4 regions of the Leptothrix cholodnii SP-6 genome follow, and region 4 is predicted to be linked to each of the others. Evidence: predicted binding sites of a transcription regulator. Region 4 holds the regulator's gene; each other region holds the start of a gene.

Region 1 (4,644 bases), 1.1 Mb from region 4:
GAGCCCTCGGTGCCGCCGACGAAGGTGCGCTCCACGCCCACCTGCGGGCTCACGAGGATGTGATCGATGCGCAGCAGGTCGATGTTGGGCCGCAGCGAATGGCCGTGGGTGTAGCCGTAGCCGATGGCCGCGCTCGACCAGGCATCGCGCAGGCCCAGCGCCAGCAGGCTCTGCACCACCGGCGACGATTCGGGCGCGTTGAGATCGCCGGCCACGATCAGCGGCTGGGCCATGCCGCGGCTGTCGAGCAGCGGCGTTTCGGTGAGGTCGCGCACGAGCTGGCGGGCCTGCTTCAGGCGCACCGCGAAGTTCTGCTTCCACTCGTCGACGCCGTCCAGGCGCTCGTGGCGGGCGGCATTCAGCCCGTCGCGCGGCGAGATGAAATGCACCGTCACCAGGTCGACCGCCTGCGTGCCCACGCGCACCGTGCAGCGCACGTAGCGGGCGTTGTGCTCGGCCTCCGGCAAGGGATTGACGCGGCAGCCGCGCAGCGGGTGGCGGCTGGCGACGACGTACTGGCCGCGCATGTAGACCTGATGCGGCGCGAACACGCGCTTCATCGCCTCGGGCATCGGCGCATGGCCGTCGGTCAGGCGGTTGGCGTCCTGCATCACGATCACGTCGGGGTTGTGGCGCAGCACCTCCTCGGCGATCAGCGCATAACCCCCGGGCTTCTCGTCGGCCCGATAGGACTTGATGTTGTAGGTCATCACCCGCAGGTGGCCGCTGCCGGTCTGGGGCGTGCCGTGGGCCAGGCCCATCACCGGGATGGCGATCAGCGCCACGCCGGCCAGCGCCATGATCCGCCAGAACCAGCCCAGCGTCAGCGACAGCAGCAGCCCGAGCAGCGTCGGCACCAGGTAGATCGGATAGGGCGCGTAGCGCAGCAGCTCGATCCACCAGGCGTCGCCGGTGCCGGGCCGCACGGTCAGCGCCAGCCCCAGCGCGCAGAGCAGGAAAACGGTGATGAGAAACCGCCCGAGCGATTGCAGGACGGTGGATGGACGGGCAGCGATGCGAACCTCCGACAAGACGGCACCGGGCCGGAAGTGCCCGGTGCGACATATTGCCGTGCAGCCTACACGAAGGCCCCAAGCCCCTGCCGTTCAGCTGCCCCGCACGGCGGGGCGCGGTCAACTACTGCACGCCCCGGCCGCAGCCCGGGCTCAGCCCTGCGTCTCCAGCACCATCAGCCCGGCGGCGGTGTTCGAGATCGGGATGTGATAGTTGCGCGTCACTTCCTTCACCTGCTCGCCGAGCGCGCCGCGCGCGGCCAGCCACATCACCAGCTCGACGCCCTGGGTGCCGGTCTTCTCGACCAGCTGCGGGATCGAATACTGCGTCGCCCACTTCGGGTCGTCGATCATGCTCTGCATGAACTGCTGGTCGAACTCGCGGTTGATGAAGCCGGCGCGTTCGCCGTCGAGCTGGTGCGACAGGCCGCCGGTGCCCATCACCATCACGCGCTCGTCGCTGTTCCAGCTGCGGATGGCGCGGCCGATCGCCTCGCCCAGCTTGTAGCAGCGCGCCGCCGACGGCATCGGGAACTGCGCCGTGTTGATGCACACCGGCACCACCTTCACCGGCCAGCGATCGGCGCCCCCAGGCCGCTGTTCGCGACCGCCCCCCGAGGGGAGCAGGCCACCTTGAGGCGGCTCGGCGGTGGCCTGATCCGGCCAGCACAGCGCCATCGGCAGCGTGAAGGCATGGTCGACCAGCATCTCCTGGCAGGTCGTCAGGTCGAACTCTTCATCGATCAGCGCGTTGATGATGTGCCACGACAGCGCCTGCTGGCCGGTGAACGCCGGCACCGCCGGGATGCCCCAGCCTTCGTCGGAGTTGGTGTACGAGGGCGCGGCGCCGACCGCGAAGGTGGGCATCTTGTCGAGGAAGAAGTTCAGGCCGTGGTCGTTGTAGATCACCACCACGACGTCGGGCTTGGACTTCTCGATCCAGCGGTGCAGCGGCGCGTAGCCCTCGAAGAACGGCGCCCAGTACGGATCGGCCTGGAGATTCTTGGCGATGGCGCGGCCGATCGCGGGAACGTGGGAGGTGACGACGCCACCGATGATGTCGGCCATGGTCTCAGCCCCTTGCGGCCAGCAACCTGGCCTTGAATTCGTCTTTGGTCATGCCCGTCTGCTGGGCGCCGATGTCCTGCATGTCGAGGCCGAAGATGCCCGCGAACTTGGCCAGGTAGTAGGCGTTGCCGCCGGCGGCCAGCAGCTGCAGCACGTTGCGGTTGCGGATCGCCTCGCGCTGCTGTCCGTTGAGGCCGTAGCGGGCGCAGTAGCCGTCTTCGTCGGCCAGGAAGGCGGTGCGGTTGGCGGCGTCGTTGAACGAGAAGCACATCTTGTTGAGTGCATAGCCTTTCATGGCCTGTGCGCCGTCGAAGATGATCGTGCCGGGTATGTCGATGTGGCCGCTTTCGCGCAGTGGGGTGCTCATGGCTTGTCTCCAGATGCCGGGGGTTCGGGGTTGCGGGAAGTCGCGTGCAGCTGCGTAGGATGAAGGCGAGTATTCCGGCAGGCCTGATCTGGATCAACGCACCGATACTCATGCCAACCATGAGTGAAGTCGATCATTTGGACCTCGACGGCCGGCTGCTGAACCTGCTGCTGGCGGTCTACGAAGAAGGCTCGGTGACGGCCGCCGCGCAGCGCCTGGGCGTGACGCAATCGGCCGTCAGCCACGGCCTGGAGCGGCTGCGCGGCATCGTCGGCGACGCCCTGTTCGTCAAGGCCGGGCGCGGCATCCGGCCCACCGAGCGGGCCCGCGCGCTGGCCGCGCAGGCGCGTGAGCTGCTCGACGGCCTGCAGCGGTTCGTGGCGCCGGATCACTTCGACCCGGCGCAGCTGCACGGCACCGTCACCCTCGCCGCCAACGACCTGCAGTGCCACCTGCTGCTGCCCGCGCTGCTGCGCCGCCTGCGTGCGCAGGCACCCGGCCTCACGCTGCGGGTGATCCCGTCACGCGTGCCGAGCCTGGAGCTGCTGCGTGACGAACAGTGCCAGCTCGTCATCTCGCCGCGCCCGCCCGACAGCACCGACGTGCTGCAGAAACGCCTGTTCGCCGATCGCTACCAGGTCTTCTACGACGCCGACCAGCGCACGGCGCCGGCCGATCTGGCCGCCTACCAGGCCGCCGAACACGTCAGCGTGCTCTACGAGGACCGCCGCACGCTCGACATCGACCAGTGGCTCGCCGCCCAGGGCGTGGCGCGGCGCATCGTCGTCACCGTGCCGGGCTTCTCGGGCATCGCGCCGTTCGTGCGTGGCAGCGCGCTGCTGGCTACGCTGCCGAGCCTGCTGGGCATCGAACTTCTGCGCGGCCTGGCCACGTGCGCCCTGCCGCTCGACGCCCCCGAGATGCCGATGTACATGCTCTGGCACCGCCGTCACCAGGACGACCCGGTGCAGCGCTGGCTGCGCGGCGAACTGGAGGCGGTGGCGGCGCAGGTGCTGGCCGGCGTGCCGGCGCTGTCAGGGTGATTTCGGGCCGCGCACGTCGGCGAGCAGCGCCTTGACCATTTCCCGCGCGTAGTGGTTCGACGCACCCTGGGTGGACATCGACAGGTCGGATGTCATTGCCGATTCGGTCAACTCCACCGCCCAGCGTCTGCTCATCGAATACGGGGCGCGGATTTCCAGCATCACGTTGGTCTTCAGGTTGCAGATGCCGCCCGAGCAATTGACGTGGGCACCGCTGGGGACGACGGTCAGCAGGTGCCAGTTGGTCTTTTGTTCGGTCTTGAGCCAGGTGTTCAAAGTCGTCGGAGGGCGACCGTCCTCATCCAGGGCAAATGAACGCGCACGGGTTTCGATTCCCGCCGGTGCCATGCCCGCGGGCACGTGCTCGAGCACGGCTTGTCGCAGTTCGTCCAATTGCTCATCAACCCGTGCATTGCTGAAACGGGGATCGGTGGTGTCGAACCGGAAGGTCGGCTGAAGGAATGCGACGTGCAAGCCCTCGATCTTCAATGGCTCCTGGGGTTTTTCGATGTGTCGCACGGAAGCGGTCGTGCTGCAAGCGCCCAGCAGGACGGCGATTGCCGAGACAGCAAGGCGGCGGGTGAATGCGTGCGACATCGACATGCTCTGACCCCGTGGCGTGATGTGGTTGACCCGATTCTGGGCCCGCCTTGCGCGCCGACGCATCCCTCCGAAGGTGGATGCCTGCGTTGCCAGACCGGTTCGGCGTCTCAGAACTCCTCGGTATCGATCTCGGTCTGCGTGGCCGCGTTGTAGCGCGCGCCGGCCACGTTGCCGCGATGGATCAGCGTGTCCAGGCGCGCCATCTGCGCCGCGTTCAGCCGCACGTCGACGGCACCGAGGTCTTCTTCGAGGTGGGCGATGTGGGTCGTGCCGGGGATCGGCACGATGTGCTCGTCGCGCGCCAGCAGCCAGGCGAGCGAGAGCTGGGCGAGCGTGCAGCCGACCTCGCGCGCCACCTCGCCCAGGCCGTCGAGCAGACGCAGGTTGGCGGCGTAGTTGACCGGCGCAAAACGCGGCATGGCGCGTCGGATGTCCTTCGCGTCGAGGCCGCTCACGTCACGCAACGTGCCGGGCAGGAAGCCGCGCCCGACCGGGCTGAAGGCGACGAAGGTGGTGCCCAGCTCGCGGCAGGCCTCGAGCACGGCAATCT
Region 2 (4,644 bases), 710 kb from region 4:
TGTTCATGTAGGCCTCGTTGTCGTAGCAGATGTAGAGCACGTCGTCGTTGCGCTCGAACATGCCGCTCAGGCAACCGAAGCCGATGTCGGTGGTGCCGCCGTCGCCACCCTGGGCGATCACGCGCACGTCGCTGCGGGCCTGGCCGGCTGTCTTTGCCAATTTTTGCGCCTTGACCTTCAACGCCGCCGCGATGCCGGTGCCCACTGCCGCGGCATTGCCGAACAGCGAGTGGATCCACGGCAGCTGCCATGAGGTTTCGGGGTAGGGCGTGGAGAACACCTCCAGGCAGCCGGTGGCGTTGGCGGCGATCAGCTGGCCGTCGGTGGCACGCATCGCGGCATCGACCGCATAACGCGCTCCCAGCGCCTCGCCGCAGCCCTGGCAGGCGCGGTGGCCGGAGTTGAGGGAGTTGCTGCGCTCGGTGCTGGCTTGCACGCTGCGTTGCTCGGGGGCGAGCAGGCGGTTACCGACGGTGAACGTGCCGGTCTGGTAGAACTTGATCGGTTGCTGCGACATCGGATGGTTCCTGTTGCTGCTGCTGGACTTCAAGCGTTGGCGCGGGACATGGACGCCGGGCGACCGGTTCCGTTCATGTCCCCCGGCTCGGGCTGCGCCCGACCCTCCTCCTTGACTTCACTACACCGGTCACCCGACATCCACGTCAAGCAGCACCGCTGTTGTTCAACCGCCCGAACAACCACAGTGGTGGCACGAGCGGGACGGTGGGGTGGTGTGCGCAGCGAAGTCAAGGAGGAGAAGCGGACGCAGTCCGATTCGGGGGACATGAGCGGAGTACACCGCCCCGCCGTCCTGCTCCCGCTCAAGCGCATCGAAGGCTGCATGGACACCACCTCAGCTCACCTTCGACGCCACCGTGCCGACATCGCGCAGCAGGTTCTCCGCGATCGGCCCGCTGCGCCGCATCTGCGCCTCGCGCTCCAACTGCCGATTCACGATCCGCCAATCCAGATCCATGAACGTCAACGGCGCAAGCTTGTCGGCAATCGCCTCGCGCAGCGTGCGGTGCAGCGAGGCCTTGGTGATCGATCGCCCACCGAGCCCGGCCACCACGGTGTAGCCGTGCAGTTGCAGCCCAGAGAGCGCGAGCCGCACGTCGGTCGACACCACGCCGCCCAGGCCAACCGAGAAGCTCTTTTCCAGCACCACCACCCGCTGCGCACCTTGCAGTGCCGCACGCACCGCAACGAGCGGAAACGGCCGGAACGACTGGATGCCAAGCACGCCGATCTTCAGACCCTCGGCGCGCATCTCGTCTACGGTGTCCTTCAGCGTGCCGAGCACCGAACCGAGCGCGACCACGATGGTGTCGGCGTCTTCGGTGCGGTAGCCGCGCACCAGTCCGCCGGACATGCCATGGGAACGGCGACCGAACCGTTGCTCGAATTCATCGGCGATGCGCGGGATCACGTCCAGCGCCATCAGCTGCTTGGCGTGCGCGAGGTAACGCACCTCCATGAACGCTTCGGGCCCGACCATCGCGCCGATCGACACCGGCTCGGCCGGGTCGAGCACCTGGCGCGGTTCGTACGGAGGCAGGAAGGCGTCGACCGCGGCCTGATCGGGCATGTCGACGCGCTCATAGGCGTGCGTGAGGATGAAGCCGTCCATGCACACCATCACCGGCATCGAGAGTTCCTCGGCCAGCTTGAAGGCCTGGATGTGCAGGTCGAGCGCCTCCTGGTTGCTCTCGGCAAACAGCTGGATCCAGCCGCAGTCGCGCTGGCTCATGCTGTCGCTGTGGTCGTTCCAGATGTTGATCGGCGCGCCGATCGCCCGGTTGGCCACCGTCATCACGATCGGCAGCCCCAGGCCGCTGGCGTTGTAGACCGCCTCGGCCATGAACAGCAGGCCCTGGCTGGCGGTGGCGGTGTAGGTGCGTGCACCGGCGGCCGAACTGCCGATGGCCACGCTCATCGCCGCGAACTCGCTCTCGACGTTGATGAACTCGCAGGGTGCGAGCGAGCCGTCCTTCACCAGCTCGCCCAGGCCCTCGACGATGTGCGTCTGCGGCGAGATCGGATAGGCGCAGATCACCTCCGGGCGGCACAGCGCCACCGCCTGCGCCACCGCCTGCGAGCCTTCAATCTGCTTGAGCATGGGTCAGTTCCCGGAGTTGATGGCGCACGTAGTCGAAGGCCTCGGACGCGGCAGCCACGTTGGCGGCGGCCACCTTGCCGCTGAACTTGTCGCCGATCGCATGGGCCACGGCGTCGAGCGTGATCAGCCCCGACAACGCCGCGAAACCGCCCAGCAGCACGGCGTTGGGCAGCGGGCGGCCGAGGTGCTTTTGCGCGATCTCGCTGGCCGGCACGGTGATCAGGCGTTCATGGCGAAAGCGCGTGGCGATCTCGCCCAGGCCGAGTTCGTCGAAGCTGCGCCGGCTGTTGATCAGCACGTAGCCGTCGGCCTGCAGGCCCTGGAAGACGTCGACCTGGTGCAGCAGCGTCGGGTCCTGCACGATCAGCACGTCGGGCGCGAGGATGGGCTCGCGCAGGCGGATCTCGCGGTCGTCGATGCGGCAGAACGCCACCACCGGCGCGCCGGTGCGTTCGGAGCCGAAGCTCGGAAAGGCCTGCGCGTGGCGGTCCTGCTCGAAGGCGGCCACCGACAGCAACTCGGCCGCCGTCACCACGCCTTGCCCACCCCGCCCGTGGATGCGGATCTGCAGCATCGGGACCATCCTTTCGCCTTGGCTCGGATGGCGGCGATTCTTCGCCTGCGCAGGGGGCTGCGGCTTGACGTGGCTCAAGCCGGACGGGCTCGGTGCGCCCGGTTCAGGTCGACTCCGGGAAACTCAGGACAGCAGCAACGCGGCTGCGACCATCGTGGGCAACAGCGCGCCGGCCAACAGACCGCCGGCGCCGATGGACTGGTCCTCGAAGCCCTGCTTGAGCAGCGTCACGCCGGCCGGGTTGGGCGCGTTGGCGATCACGGTCAGGCCGCCGCCGGCCACCGCGCCGGCCACCAGCATGTACTTGGCCGGGTCGGACATGCCCTCGATCAGCGAGCCGAGGTAGGTCAGCGCCGCGTTGTCGGTGATCGCCGTCAGCCCGAGCGCGCCGAAGAACAGCGCGGTCGGTTCGAGGCTGGAGACGATCGGCTGCAGCCACCACTGCTGCATGCCACCCAGCACCACCAGCCCGGCCAGGAAGAAGCCGACCAGCAGCGCCTCTTTCAGGATCAGCGGGCTCTGGTAGCGCGCGTAGGCCTGCGTGAAGCCCAGGAACAGCAGGAACAGCCCCAGGAAGATCACCGGGTGATGCGCGAACACGACCACCGCGGCCAGAAACGCCAGGTGGATCGCGCTGACCGTCTTCGACGCGGGGTGGACCTGCGGCGGCGCGCTGTCGCCGTCAGCCGTGGCGAGGTGACGCCGCAGCAGCCAGGTGATCGCCGTGGCGTTGATCAGCACGGCGATGGCGGCCTTCCAGCCGAAGTGCCGTGCCATGAAGGCGCTGTCCCAGCCCCAGGTGCCGGCCACCATCAGCACCGGCGGCGCCGCGAACGAGGTCAGCGTGCCACCGATCGAGACGTTGACGAACAGCACGCCCAGCGCGCCGTATTTCAGCCACTCGGGCATGCCGGGGCGAAAGACCCGCGGCGCCAGCATCAGCGCGGCCAGCGTCATGGCCGCCGGCTCGGTGATGAACGAGCCGATCAGCGGCACCAGCGCGAGGCACAGCCACACCGTCATGACCGCGGTCTGCCCGGGTGCCCGGCGCGCGATGCCGGCAATCAGCGCCTGGATCGCCTGCAGCACCGGCCGCGAGGCCGCCACCACCATGATCACGAACACGAACAGCGGCTCGGTGTATTGCCGCGACTCGACGTAGGCGATCGCCCGCGGCCCGCCGTCCACCAAGGCCATCAGCGCGATCAGCACGAAGGCCCAGAAGCCGAACACGACCTCGATCTCGCCGAGCAGGTGAAACAGCCCGGCGTGCCGGGGATGCCGGTGCGCGAGCTGCTCGAAGAACTTGACCGAAAACGTGTGCAGCAGCGCGAGCCCGAAGACGACAGCGGAGATGAGTTCGATGTTTTGCATGGAGTCCGTGGTTGAGAACAGGGGCTGACCGTGATCCGCGGCAAACCTACCACAGGGTGAATCGGCTCGGCGGGCCGACAGGCTTCGATACTGCAAGCGTTCCCACCGATCGAAGGCCCGTCATGCATCCGGCCCTGTCCATCTGGATCCAGTTCAGCCTGTGTGCCGCGGTGATCGGCGTGGCGGGTTCGCGGTTGAGCCGCTACGGCGATGCGATCGCCAGCCACACCGGCCTGTCGCGCAACTGGATCGGCCTGGTCCTGGTGGCCACGGTCACGTCGCTGCCTGAACTGGTCACCGGCCTGAGCGCCGTGACCGTGGCCGATGCGCCCGACATCGCGGTCGGCGACGCGCTGGGCAGCTGCGTCTTCAATCTGGCCATCCTCGCGCTGGTCGACGTGTTCTACCGGCACGGTGCGATCTATGCGACTGCCAGCGCCACGCACGCCATGTCCGCGGGGCTGGGGGTGATCCTGTTGTCGGCGGTCAGCCTGGCCTTGGTGCTGAGCCAGCAGGGCAGCATGCCTGCGCTCGGTCATTTCAGCCTGGCCAGCGTGCTGATCGTGGCGATCTACCT
Region 3 (4,644 bases), 1.6 Mb from region 4:
GGCTCGGGCAGCTGCGCGCGCTCGGCGTCTCGATGGCGATCGACGACTTCGGCACCGGCCAGACCTCGCTCGGCCACCTGCGGCGCCTGCCGGTCAGCAAGCTGAAGATCGACCGATCCTTCATGGCCGACATCGAGCACGATGCGGCCGCCGCAGCCGTGACGCGCGCCATCATCGGCCTGGGCCATGGCCTCGGGCTCACCGTCGTGGCCGAAGGCGTCGAGAGCGCGGCCCAGGAAAGCGCCCTCGTCGCGCAGCACTGCGACCTGGTGCAAGGCTTCCGCTACGCCAGGCCGCTCGACGCGCCGGTGTTCGCCGCGCTGTGTGCCCGCCCGCAGCCCCTGCGGTGACGCTCAGGCCGGTGCCGCCTCGGCCGCCAGCTGCGCGGCGTCCTGCTCGACCAGCAGCGGGTCGACCGCCTCCCACGGCGCGGGTGTGCGCACCTGCGCCCACATCGGGTTGAAGAGCGCCTTGTCGATCTCCGCGATCATCGTCACCATGCCTTCGTAGCCGGCAAAGGCGTGGTGGCGTTCCTGGTTGATGTCCATCCAGGGCATGCGCGCCTTCAGCGCGACGAACTGGCTGCGGCCGCCGCTCAACATGATGTCGGCCTTCGCGTCGCGCAGCATCGCGTACATCTGGCGCGGCGTCATGTCGTCGATCATGTGGGCGTCGGCATCGTCGCCCATGATGTCCTTGAGCTTGCGCTTGTCTTCCTGGGTCGATTTCTTGACGCTGGTGCCGACCACTTCGAGGCCGGCTTCCTGCAGCGCCGAGACCACGCTCCAGCTCTTGACGCCGCCGGTGATCAGCAGCACCTTCTTGCCCGCGAGCCGCTGCTTGTAGGCGCGGATGCGCTCGAAGGCACGCGCTTCCTCGACCGCGATCAGCGCCTCGGTGCGGTCCTTCAGATCACTCGGTGCGCCGGTCTGAACCAGCAGCCGGGCGATCTCGCGCAGCGTGGTGCTCATGTCGCTGATGCCGTAGAACGAGCCTTCGAAATACGGGATGCCCCAGCGCTGCGCCATCTTGGTGGCGATGTTGATCATCGACTTGGAGCACACCATCATGTTGGCGCGGGCACGGTGCGCGGAGGCCACCTCGGCGTAGCGGCCATCGCCCGAGATGCAGCTGAGGATGCGCACGCCCAAGGCGTCGAGCAGCGGCTTGACCTGCCAGAGTTCGCCGCTCAGGTTGTACTCGCCGATGATGTTGATGTCGTACGGCGTGGTGACTTCGGGCTCGATGGTGCCGACCACGTGGTCGAGCAGCGCCTCGGCGCCGAGCTTGTTGCCCAGGTTCTTCGGGCCGGCGAAACCGGGTGCGTTGACGGGGATCACCGGCTTGCCGAACTTCTCGGTGGCGCGCTTGCAGACCGCCTCGATGTCGTCGCCGATCAGGCCGGTCACACACGTCTGGTAGACGAAGATCGCCGGCGGATTCACCTTCTCGATGATCTCGCGGATGGCCTTGAACAGGCGCTTCTCGGCGCCGTAGATGACGTCGAGTTCGTTGATGTCGGTGGTGAAGCCGGTGCGGTAGGTGGTCGCACCCGACGACGCGCTGTGGCGGTTGTCCCAGCTGTTGCCCTCGCAGGCGATCGGGCCGTGCACCAGGTGCGCCACGTCGACGATCGGCTGCAGCGCGATCTTGGCGCCGTCGAAGGCGCAGCCGCCCGCCGCGGCGCCGGGCGTGAGCTGCTTGGTGCAGCCCTTCTTGCGTTCCTTCTCGCTCTTGGCCTGGTTCTTGTCGCAACCGGGCTCGTCGAACACTTCGGCGATCTTGGCTTTGAGGGATGCGGACATGCGGGTTTCCTGGCTGGGCAACGGGTCGAACCGGCGGTTCGAGCGAGCTGTTGCAGCTTCGATGCCAGGCCGGAAAGCCCCGCCACATCAAGCACTTGCCTCGACAAGAGGCGATCGCACCTTGCACGGCAACCGCACCGCCGAGGCATTTGGCGGCTTTGCGACAAATGCGCGGCCGGCGCGAACAACCCCACCGACGTCAACCCGGATGGCATGCCACGGCGGATGGGAATAACCTGCACCGGTGGTTTGTTGATCCCCGTCAAATCGACCCGGGCGATCAGCTGACACAGTCGAACCTGTCGAACTTGACCGAAATCACGAACATGAGCATCCTTGGCGCCATCATCCGCACCCGCATCGGCAACGTCGCCGATGTCGCGCAGCAGTTGCAAGGCTGCGCGGGTGTCGATCTGGCGCTGAACCCCGGCGATGGCCGGCTCGTGATCGTGCTCGAAGACTGCGAAGTCGACGGCCTCGTCAAGACCGCTGCCGAACAGCTGGCGGCGATCGCGTTGTGGCCCGACGTGCTCAACACATCGCTGGTCTACGAATACTCCGGCCCCGATTCGCCCGCGCCCGCAGGGGCAGAAGGCGTCGACTTCAAGGCCTGGCGTCGCAGCCTGGCCGAGATCGCCGGCCAGCCGGCCGGCCCGACCTGATCCGATCCGAACCGATGGCGCGCAGGTCCGCGCGCCGACTTGAACTGGTTCAAGGACAGCAATGACGCTGTGGGTCAGCATGCGTGCTGACCGTCTGAACCCGATCCCAGACTCACACCCACCCAGCCCGCGTGCGCATGTGCCACGCGGCGGAGACGCCATCATGCAATCGAATCGCCGTGACTTTCTGAAGGCCCAGGCCCTGGCCGCGAGCGCTGCTGCCGCAGGCATCCCGATCGTGGTCGAAGCCGCCAACGGCACCGCCGCGCCCAAGACCGCCGCCGACGTGGCCGTGCGCTGGGACAAGGCGCCGTGCCGCTTCTGCGGCACCGGCTGCGCGGTGATGGTGGGCGTGCAGGAAGGCAAGGTCGTGGCGACGCAGGGCGACCCCGAGGCGCCGGTCAACCGCGGCCTCAACTGCATCAAGGGCTACTTCCTGTCCAAGATCATGTACGGCCGCGACCGCCTGCAGACCCCGCTGCTGCGCAAGAAGAACGGCGTCTACGACAAGGAAGGCGACTTCGTGCCGGTGAGCTGGGACGAGGCCTTCGACATCATGGCAGCCAAGTGGAAAGAGACGCTCAAGACCGACGGCCCGACCGGCATCGGCATGTTCGGCTCGGGCCAGTGGACGGTCTGGGAAGGCTACGCCGCCGCCAAGCTGTGGAAGGCGGGCTTCCGCTCCAACAACCTCGACCCGAACGCGCGCCACTGCATGGCCAGCGCGGTGACCGGCTTCATGCGCACCTTCGGCATCGACGAGCCGATGGGCTGCTACGACGACATCGAGCAGTCCGACGCCTTCGTGCTGTGGGGCAGCAACATGGCCGAGATGCACCCGATCCTGTGGAGCCGCATCACCGACCGGCGCCTGAGCAACCCGCACGTCAAGGTGGCGGTGCTGTCGACCTATGAACACCGCAGCTTCGACCTGGCCGACCAGGCCATGATCTTCAAGCCGCAGACCGACCTGGCGATCCTGAACTACATCGCCAACTACATCATCACGAACAAGAAGGTCAACACCGAGTTCGTCAAGAAGAACATCAACTTCAAGAAGGGCGCCACCGATATCGGCTACGGCCTGCGCCCCGGGCACGCGCTCGAGAAGGACGCCACCTCCAACGGCTACCCCGGCGCCGACGGCAAGCCCAAGGGCAACCCGAACGACAGCACGCCGATCTCGTTCGACGAGTACGCCAAGTTCGTCTCCGAATACACCGCCGAGAAGGTCAGCGAGATCTCCGGCGTGACGGTCGAGCAGCTCAAGGCGCTGGCCGAGCTGTACGCCGACCCGAAGGTCAAGGTGGTGTCGTACTGGACGATGGGCTTCAACCAGCACACGCGTGGCACCTGGGCCAACAACATGGTCTACAACATCCACCTGCTGACCGGCAAGATCAGCCAGCCGGGCAACGGCCCGTTCTCGCTGACCGGCCAGCCCAGCGCCTGCGGCACCGCACGCGAGGTCGGCACCTTCGCGCACCGCCTGCCGGCCGACATGGTGGTGACCAACCCCGAGCACCGCCATCACGCCGAGGAGATCTGGGGCCTGCCCGAGGGCACGATCCCCGACAAGATCGGCCTGCACGCGGTGGCACAGAGCCGCGCGCTGAAGGACGGCAAGCTCAAGTGCTACTGGGTCACGACCAACAACAACATGCAGGCCGGGCCGAACATCAACGGCGAGATCCTGCCGGGCTGGCGCAACCCGAAGACCTTCATCGTCGTCAGCGACCCCTACCCGACCGCCTCCGCGATGGCCGCCGACCTGGTGCTGCCGGCAGCGATGTGGGTCGAGAAGGAAGGCGCCTTCGGCAACGCCGAGCGCCGCACCCAGGTGTGGCGCCAGCAGGTCAGCGCGCCGGGCGAGGCCCGCTCCGACCTGTGGCAGATGATGGAGTTCAGCAAGCGCTTCAAGATCGAGGACGTCTGGACGGCCGAGCTGATCGCCAAGAAGCCCGCGGTCAAGGGCAAGACGCTGTTCGACGTGCTGTTCAGGAACGGCAAGGTCGACAAGTACCCGCTGGCCGACCTGACCAAGGTCAACGCCAAGTACATCAAGGACTACACCAACGACGAGTCCAAGGCCTACGGCTTCTACGTGCAGAAGGGCCTGTTCGAGGAGTACGCCGAGTTCGGCCGCGGCCACGGTCATGACCTGGCACCGTTCGACG
Region 4 (4,644 bases):
CGCTGTTCCTGTTCACCGCGGTGGCCGGGCGGCTGTGGTGCGGCTATGCCTGTCCGCAGACCGTCTACACCGAGATCTTCCTGTGGTTCGAGCATCGTTTCGAGGGTGATCGGGCCAAGCGCATGAAGCTCGATGCCGGCCCCTGGACCGCCGACAAGTGGTTGCGCAAGTCCGGCAAGCAGCTCGCGTGGATCCTTTTTTCGCTCTGGACCGGCTTCACCCTGGTGGGCTACTTCACCCCCATCCACACGCTGACCGCCGAGGCCATGACGCTCGGATTCGGTCCGTGGGAATGGTTCTGGGTGCTGTTCTACGGCTTTGCCACCTATGGCAATGCCGGCTACATGCGCGAGCAGGTGTGCAAGTACATGTGCCCCTACGCGCGCTTCCAGAGCGCGATGTTCGACAAGGACACGCTCATCATCACCTACGACGCCGAGCGCGGCGAGCCGCGTGGTTCACGCAGCAAGAAGGCCGACCCGACCGCGCTGGGCCTGGGCGCCTGTGTCGACTGCAACCTGTGCGTGCAGGTCTGTCCGACCGGCATCGACATCCGCAAGGGCCTGCAGTACGAGTGCATCGGCTGCGCCGCCTGCATCGACGTCTGCGACAGCGTGATGGACAAGATGGGCTATGCCCGCGGCCTGGTGCGCTACACCACGCAGAACGGCCTCGACGGACGCTGGACGCGCGCCCAGATGTGGCGGCGTGCGCTGCGACCGCGTGTCCTGATCTACACCGTGATCCTGATCGTGATCGTGGTCGCCCTGGGCGTGAGCATCGCGATGCGATCGCCGTTCAAGGTCGACGTGGTGCGTGACCGCGCGTCATTGGCGCGCATCGTCGACGACGGCGTGATCGAGAACGTCTACCGCCTGCAGATCATGAACGCCACCGAAACGACGCAGTCCTACCGCGTCGCCGTCGAGGGCTTGCCGGGGTTGAGCCTGCCCGTGACGGCGCCGGTGCAGGTGGCAAGCGCCGAGGCGCGCTGGATCACCGTGGCCGTGCAGTTGCCGCCCGAGTCCGCCAGCCGTGCCGGCAGCGGGGCGCACACCATCCATTTCGACATCCAGCGCGTGGAGTCCGGCGGCGCTGCGCCGGCGACGCTGCGCGAGAAGTCGACCTTCGTGATTCCACGTTGACAAGCAGGAGCAGCCATGTCGATTGCAGTACAAGCCCCCGGTCCAGCCACCTTGCCGTGGTGGCGTGAGCGCATGTTGTGGCTGGTGCTCGGTGGCCCGCTGGTGGTGATCATGGCCAGTTTCGTGACCCTGGCGCTGGCGTTGAGTCATCCGGACCCGGTGCTGAGCACGGCGCAGTCCGCACGCACCGAATCGGCCGGCGCGACCGGATCGGCGATCGACCCTTCGCGCCTGCCTGCTCAGCAGGCTCGCAACCATGCGGCCACGGGCGGCAAATGAAAGCCGAACTGCGCAACGACCCCGACATCGAGGACCTGGCGCCCGACTACGAAGCGTCCACGACCTTCCCGATGTCGAATTGGGCCAAGCGGCTGTCGGTCGTCTGGTGGCCGGCCTTCCTGTTGGCGGGCGTGACCGAGATGCTGGTGTTCGCCTTCGTCGACCCGGAAGATCTGCGCTGGCTCGGCGGCGCGCCGGTCGACCTCGACCGCACGGCGGTCTACACGGCGGCCTTCTTCGCGTTCTGGGTGCTGATCGGCATCGCCTCCAGCCTCACGCAACTGCTGATGCGTGAGTCGAACGACCTGAACCGGCGTCGTTATCCCTGAGCCTGCAGATCTTCAGCAGCCGGCGCCGTTGACCACGCGCTGCAGGGCGTCCTGGTCGATGATGCGGATGTCGCGCTGCTTGACCTCGAGATAGCCCTCGTCCTGGAACTTCGAGAAGGTGCGGCTGACGGTCTCGAGCTTGAGGCCCAGGTAGCTGCCGATCTCCTCGCGCGTCATGCGCAGCACCAGCGCCGAGGCCGAGAAACCACGCGCCTGCAGGCGCTGCGTCAGGTTCAGCAGGAAGGCTGCCAGGCGCTCCTCGGCACGCATGCTGCCGAGCAGCAGCATCACGCCGTGGTCGCGCACGATCTCGCGGCTCATGATCTTGTGGAACTGGTGCTGCAGCAGCGTGAACTCGCGCGACAGGCTCTCGAGCTGGCCGTACGGGATCAGGCAGACCTGCGAATCCTCGAGCGCCACCGCATCACACGAGTGGCGGTCGTTGCTGATGCCGTCCAGGCCGATCAGCTCGCCGGCCATCTGGAAGCCGGTGACCTGCTCGCGGCCGTCGGTGGCCGACACCACGGTCTTGAAGAAGCCGGTGCGCACGGCATAGAGCGCCGCGAACGCGTCGCCGGAATGGAACAGGCTCTCGCCGCGCTTGACGCTGCGGCGCGTGCTCACCATGTTGTCGAGCGAAGACATCTCGTCGTCTGACAGGCCCACTGGCAGGCACAGTTCGCGCAGATTGCAGGCCGAGCAGGCCACTTTGAGCGCGTTGAGCTGGGAGGAGGCGGCAGTGTCTTGCATGATTTGGTTGATCCTGGGAAGGAATGGCCGACACCTTACCAGCATGCACCGGCAAAGTGCCTCTGTGGTCATGGCGAAGTGAGGGTCGACTCAGGGAATTCTTGAATAGCGCGGACGCATGGTGCTTGAGCCATGTCAAGGTACAGCGCCACCGGCACGGCACAGTGCGCACATGCACACGACGATCTCCGCAGGCACGCAGCCCCAATCCGCGACCACGATCAACGCCGACGTGGCCGCCACGGACCACCAGCCGGTTCTGAGCGAGGAACTGCTGCGCCGCATGGACGGCCCCGGGCCACGCTACACCTCCTACCCCACGGCGGATCGTTTCGTCGAGGCCTACACCGCCGATCACTACCGCCAGGCACTGTCCCAGCGCAGCATCGGTGCGGTGGGCGGCGCAGGTGGGCCGCTGTCGGTCTACGTGCACGTGCCGTTCTGCGAATCGGTCTGCTATTACTGCGCCTGCAACAAGATCGTCACCCGCGACCACGGCCGCTCGACCGCCTACATCGACGCGCTGGCGCGCGAGCTGGAACTGGTCACGCAGACGCTCGGCCGGGGCCAGCGCGTCTCGCAACTGCATTTCGGCGGCGGCACGCCCACCTTCCTGAGCGATGCCGAACTCGACCGCCTGATGGGCGAGTTGCGCCGGCATTTCCACATCGAGCCGCATGGCGAATATTCGATCGAGATCGACCCGCGCACCGTCAGCCGCGAGCGCCTGGCTCACCTCAAGGAGCTCGGCTTCAACCGGGTCTCGTTCGGCGTGCAGGATTTCGACGCCGACGTGCAGAAGGCGGTGCACCGCGTCCAGCCTTTCGAGCAGGTCGAGGCGCTGATGAAGGATGCGCGCGAGCTCGGCTTCCATTCGATCAACGTCGACCTCATCTACGGCCTGCCCAAGCAGACGCCCGAGAGCTTCGCGCGCACCGTGCGCCAGGTCGCCGGACTGCGGCCCGACCGCATCGCGATGTACGGCTACGCCCACCTGCCGCAGCGCTTCAAGCCGCAGCGTCGCATCGTCACCGAAGAGCTGCCGCGTGGCAGCGACCGCATCGGCATGCTGTCGCAGGCCATCAGCGGCTTCATCAGCCACGGCTACCAGTACATCGGCATGGATCACTTCGCGCTGCCCGAGGACGGCCTGGCGCAGGCCAAGCGGCAAGGGCGGCTGCACCGCAACTTCCAGGGCTACAGCACGCAGGCCGACTGCGACCTGATCGCGCTGGGCGTGTCGGCCATCGGCCGCATCGGCGCCACCTACAGCCAGAACGCCAAGACGCTCGACGACTACTACGACTCGCTCAACCGCGGCGAGCTGCCGGTGGTGCGCGGCCTGGCCCTGACGCGCGACGACCTGGTGCGCCGCGCCGTCATCATGTCCATCATGTGCCACGGCCGGCTGAGCTACGAGTCGGTCGCCCTGGCACACTTGATCGACGTGAAAACCTACTTTGCCACCGAACTCGAAGCCCTGGTCGACCTGGCCGACCAAGGCCTGCTGACGCTCGACCCGGATGGCTTCGAACTCACCCCGCTGGGCTGGTACTTCGTGCGCTCGGTGGCGATGGTGTTCGATCGCCACCTGCGCGCCGACCAGACCCGCGAGCGCTTCTCGCGCGTGATCTGATGAGTGCAGTCGCGCTGCTCGCATCGGCCGCGTTGATGGGCCTGGCCGGCACGCCGCATTGCGCGGGCATGTGTGCGGCCGGGTGCGCCACCGTGGCCAAGCTGTGCAAGCCGCAGCAGGCCGAACGGGCCCTGGCTGGCGTGCTGACGGGCCGTCTGATCGGTTACGGCTTGGCCGGTGCGGCCGTGGCGTCTGCCGCCGGTGCCCTGCGCTGGCTGGGCGACAGCGTCGCCTGGATGCGGCCGATCTGGTCCGCGCTGCAACTGATGGTGCTGATGCTCGGCCTGTGGCTGCTGGTGCGCGGGCGCCTGCCCACCGGCGTGCAGGCCTGGGCCGAGCAGCTGGTGCGCCGTCCGCCGCGCGAGGGCTGGACGCGCATGCGCATGCCCGGCGAACTCAAGGCGGCCGGTATCGGCGCGCTCTGGCCGGCCATCCCGTGCGGCCTGCTGCACGCGGCCCTGCTGGTGGCCGCGGTGGCGTCCGGGCCTGTCGAAGGGGCCGGCGT

What was found. The regulator FNR, encoded in region 4, switches genes on or off when oxygen is low (the NO sensors DNR and NnrR bind a similar motif). The targets are predictions, from matches to a motif close to TTGATNNNNATCAA.
Region 1: a site for FNR is predicted at 2,532-2,545, ahead of LCHO_RS18405 (protocatechuate 4,5-dioxygenase subunit alpha). Genes of this name have one in related genera too.
Region 2: a site for FNR is predicted at 2,758-2,771, ahead of LCHO_RS10765 (2-oxoacid:acceptor oxidoreductase family protein). Genes of this name have one in related genera too.
Region 3: a site for FNR is predicted at 2,058-2,071, ahead of LCHO_RS23645 (chaperone NapD). Genes of this name have one in related genera too.

What each region holds. Positions count from the first base shown of each region.
Region 1 is NC_010524.1:4,131,115-4,135,758, reverse strand. Features, by position in the region: gene LCHO_RS18415 (endonuclease/exonuclease/phosphatase family protein) at 1-1,031, opposite strand, end outside; gene LCHO_RS18410 (class III extradiol dioxygenase family protein) at 1,167-2,081, opposite strand; gene LCHO_RS18405 (protocatechuate 4,5-dioxygenase subunit alpha) at 2,086-2,448, opposite strand; gene LCHO_RS18400 (LysR family transcriptional regulator) at 2,568-3,491, shown strand; gene LCHO_RS18395 (hypothetical protein) at 3,483-4,094, opposite strand; gene LCHO_RS18390 (aldo/keto reductase) at 4,202-4,644, opposite strand, start outside.
Region 2 is NC_010524.1:2,348,238-2,352,881, reverse strand. Features, by position in the region: gene LCHO_RS10775 (thiamine pyrophosphate-dependent enzyme) at 1-517, opposite strand, end outside; gene porA (2-ketoisovalerate ferredoxin oxidoreductase subunit alpha) at 854-2,119, opposite strand; gene LCHO_RS10765 (2-oxoacid:acceptor oxidoreductase family protein) at 2,103-2,693, opposite strand; gene LCHO_RS10760 (putative Na+/H+ antiporter) at 2,817-4,067, opposite strand; gene LCHO_RS10755 (sodium:calcium antiporter) at 4,190-4,644, shown strand, end outside.
Region 3 is NC_010524.1:1,426,994-1,431,637, reverse strand. Features, by position in the region: gene LCHO_RS24180 (sensor domain-containing protein) at 1-350, shown strand, start outside; gene nifE (nitrogenase iron-molybdenum cofactor biosynthesis protein NifE) at 354-1,805, opposite strand; gene LCHO_RS23645 (chaperone NapD) at 2,132-2,467, shown strand; gene napA (nitrate reductase catalytic subunit NapA) at 2,631-4,644, shown strand, end outside.
Region 4 is NC_010524.1:3,054,184-3,058,827, reverse strand. Features, by position in the region: gene ccoG (cytochrome c oxidase accessory protein CcoG) at 1-1,145, shown strand, start outside; gene LCHO_RS13875 (PI-PLC domain-containing protein) at 1,161-1,424, shown strand; gene LCHO_RS13870 (hypothetical protein) at 1,421-1,753, shown strand; gene fnr (fumarate/nitrate reduction transcriptional regulator Fnr) at 1,766-2,503, opposite strand; gene hemN (oxygen-independent coproporphyrinogen III oxidase) at 2,676-4,139, shown strand; gene LCHO_RS13855 (sulfite exporter TauE/SafE family protein) at 4,139-4,644, shown strand, end outside.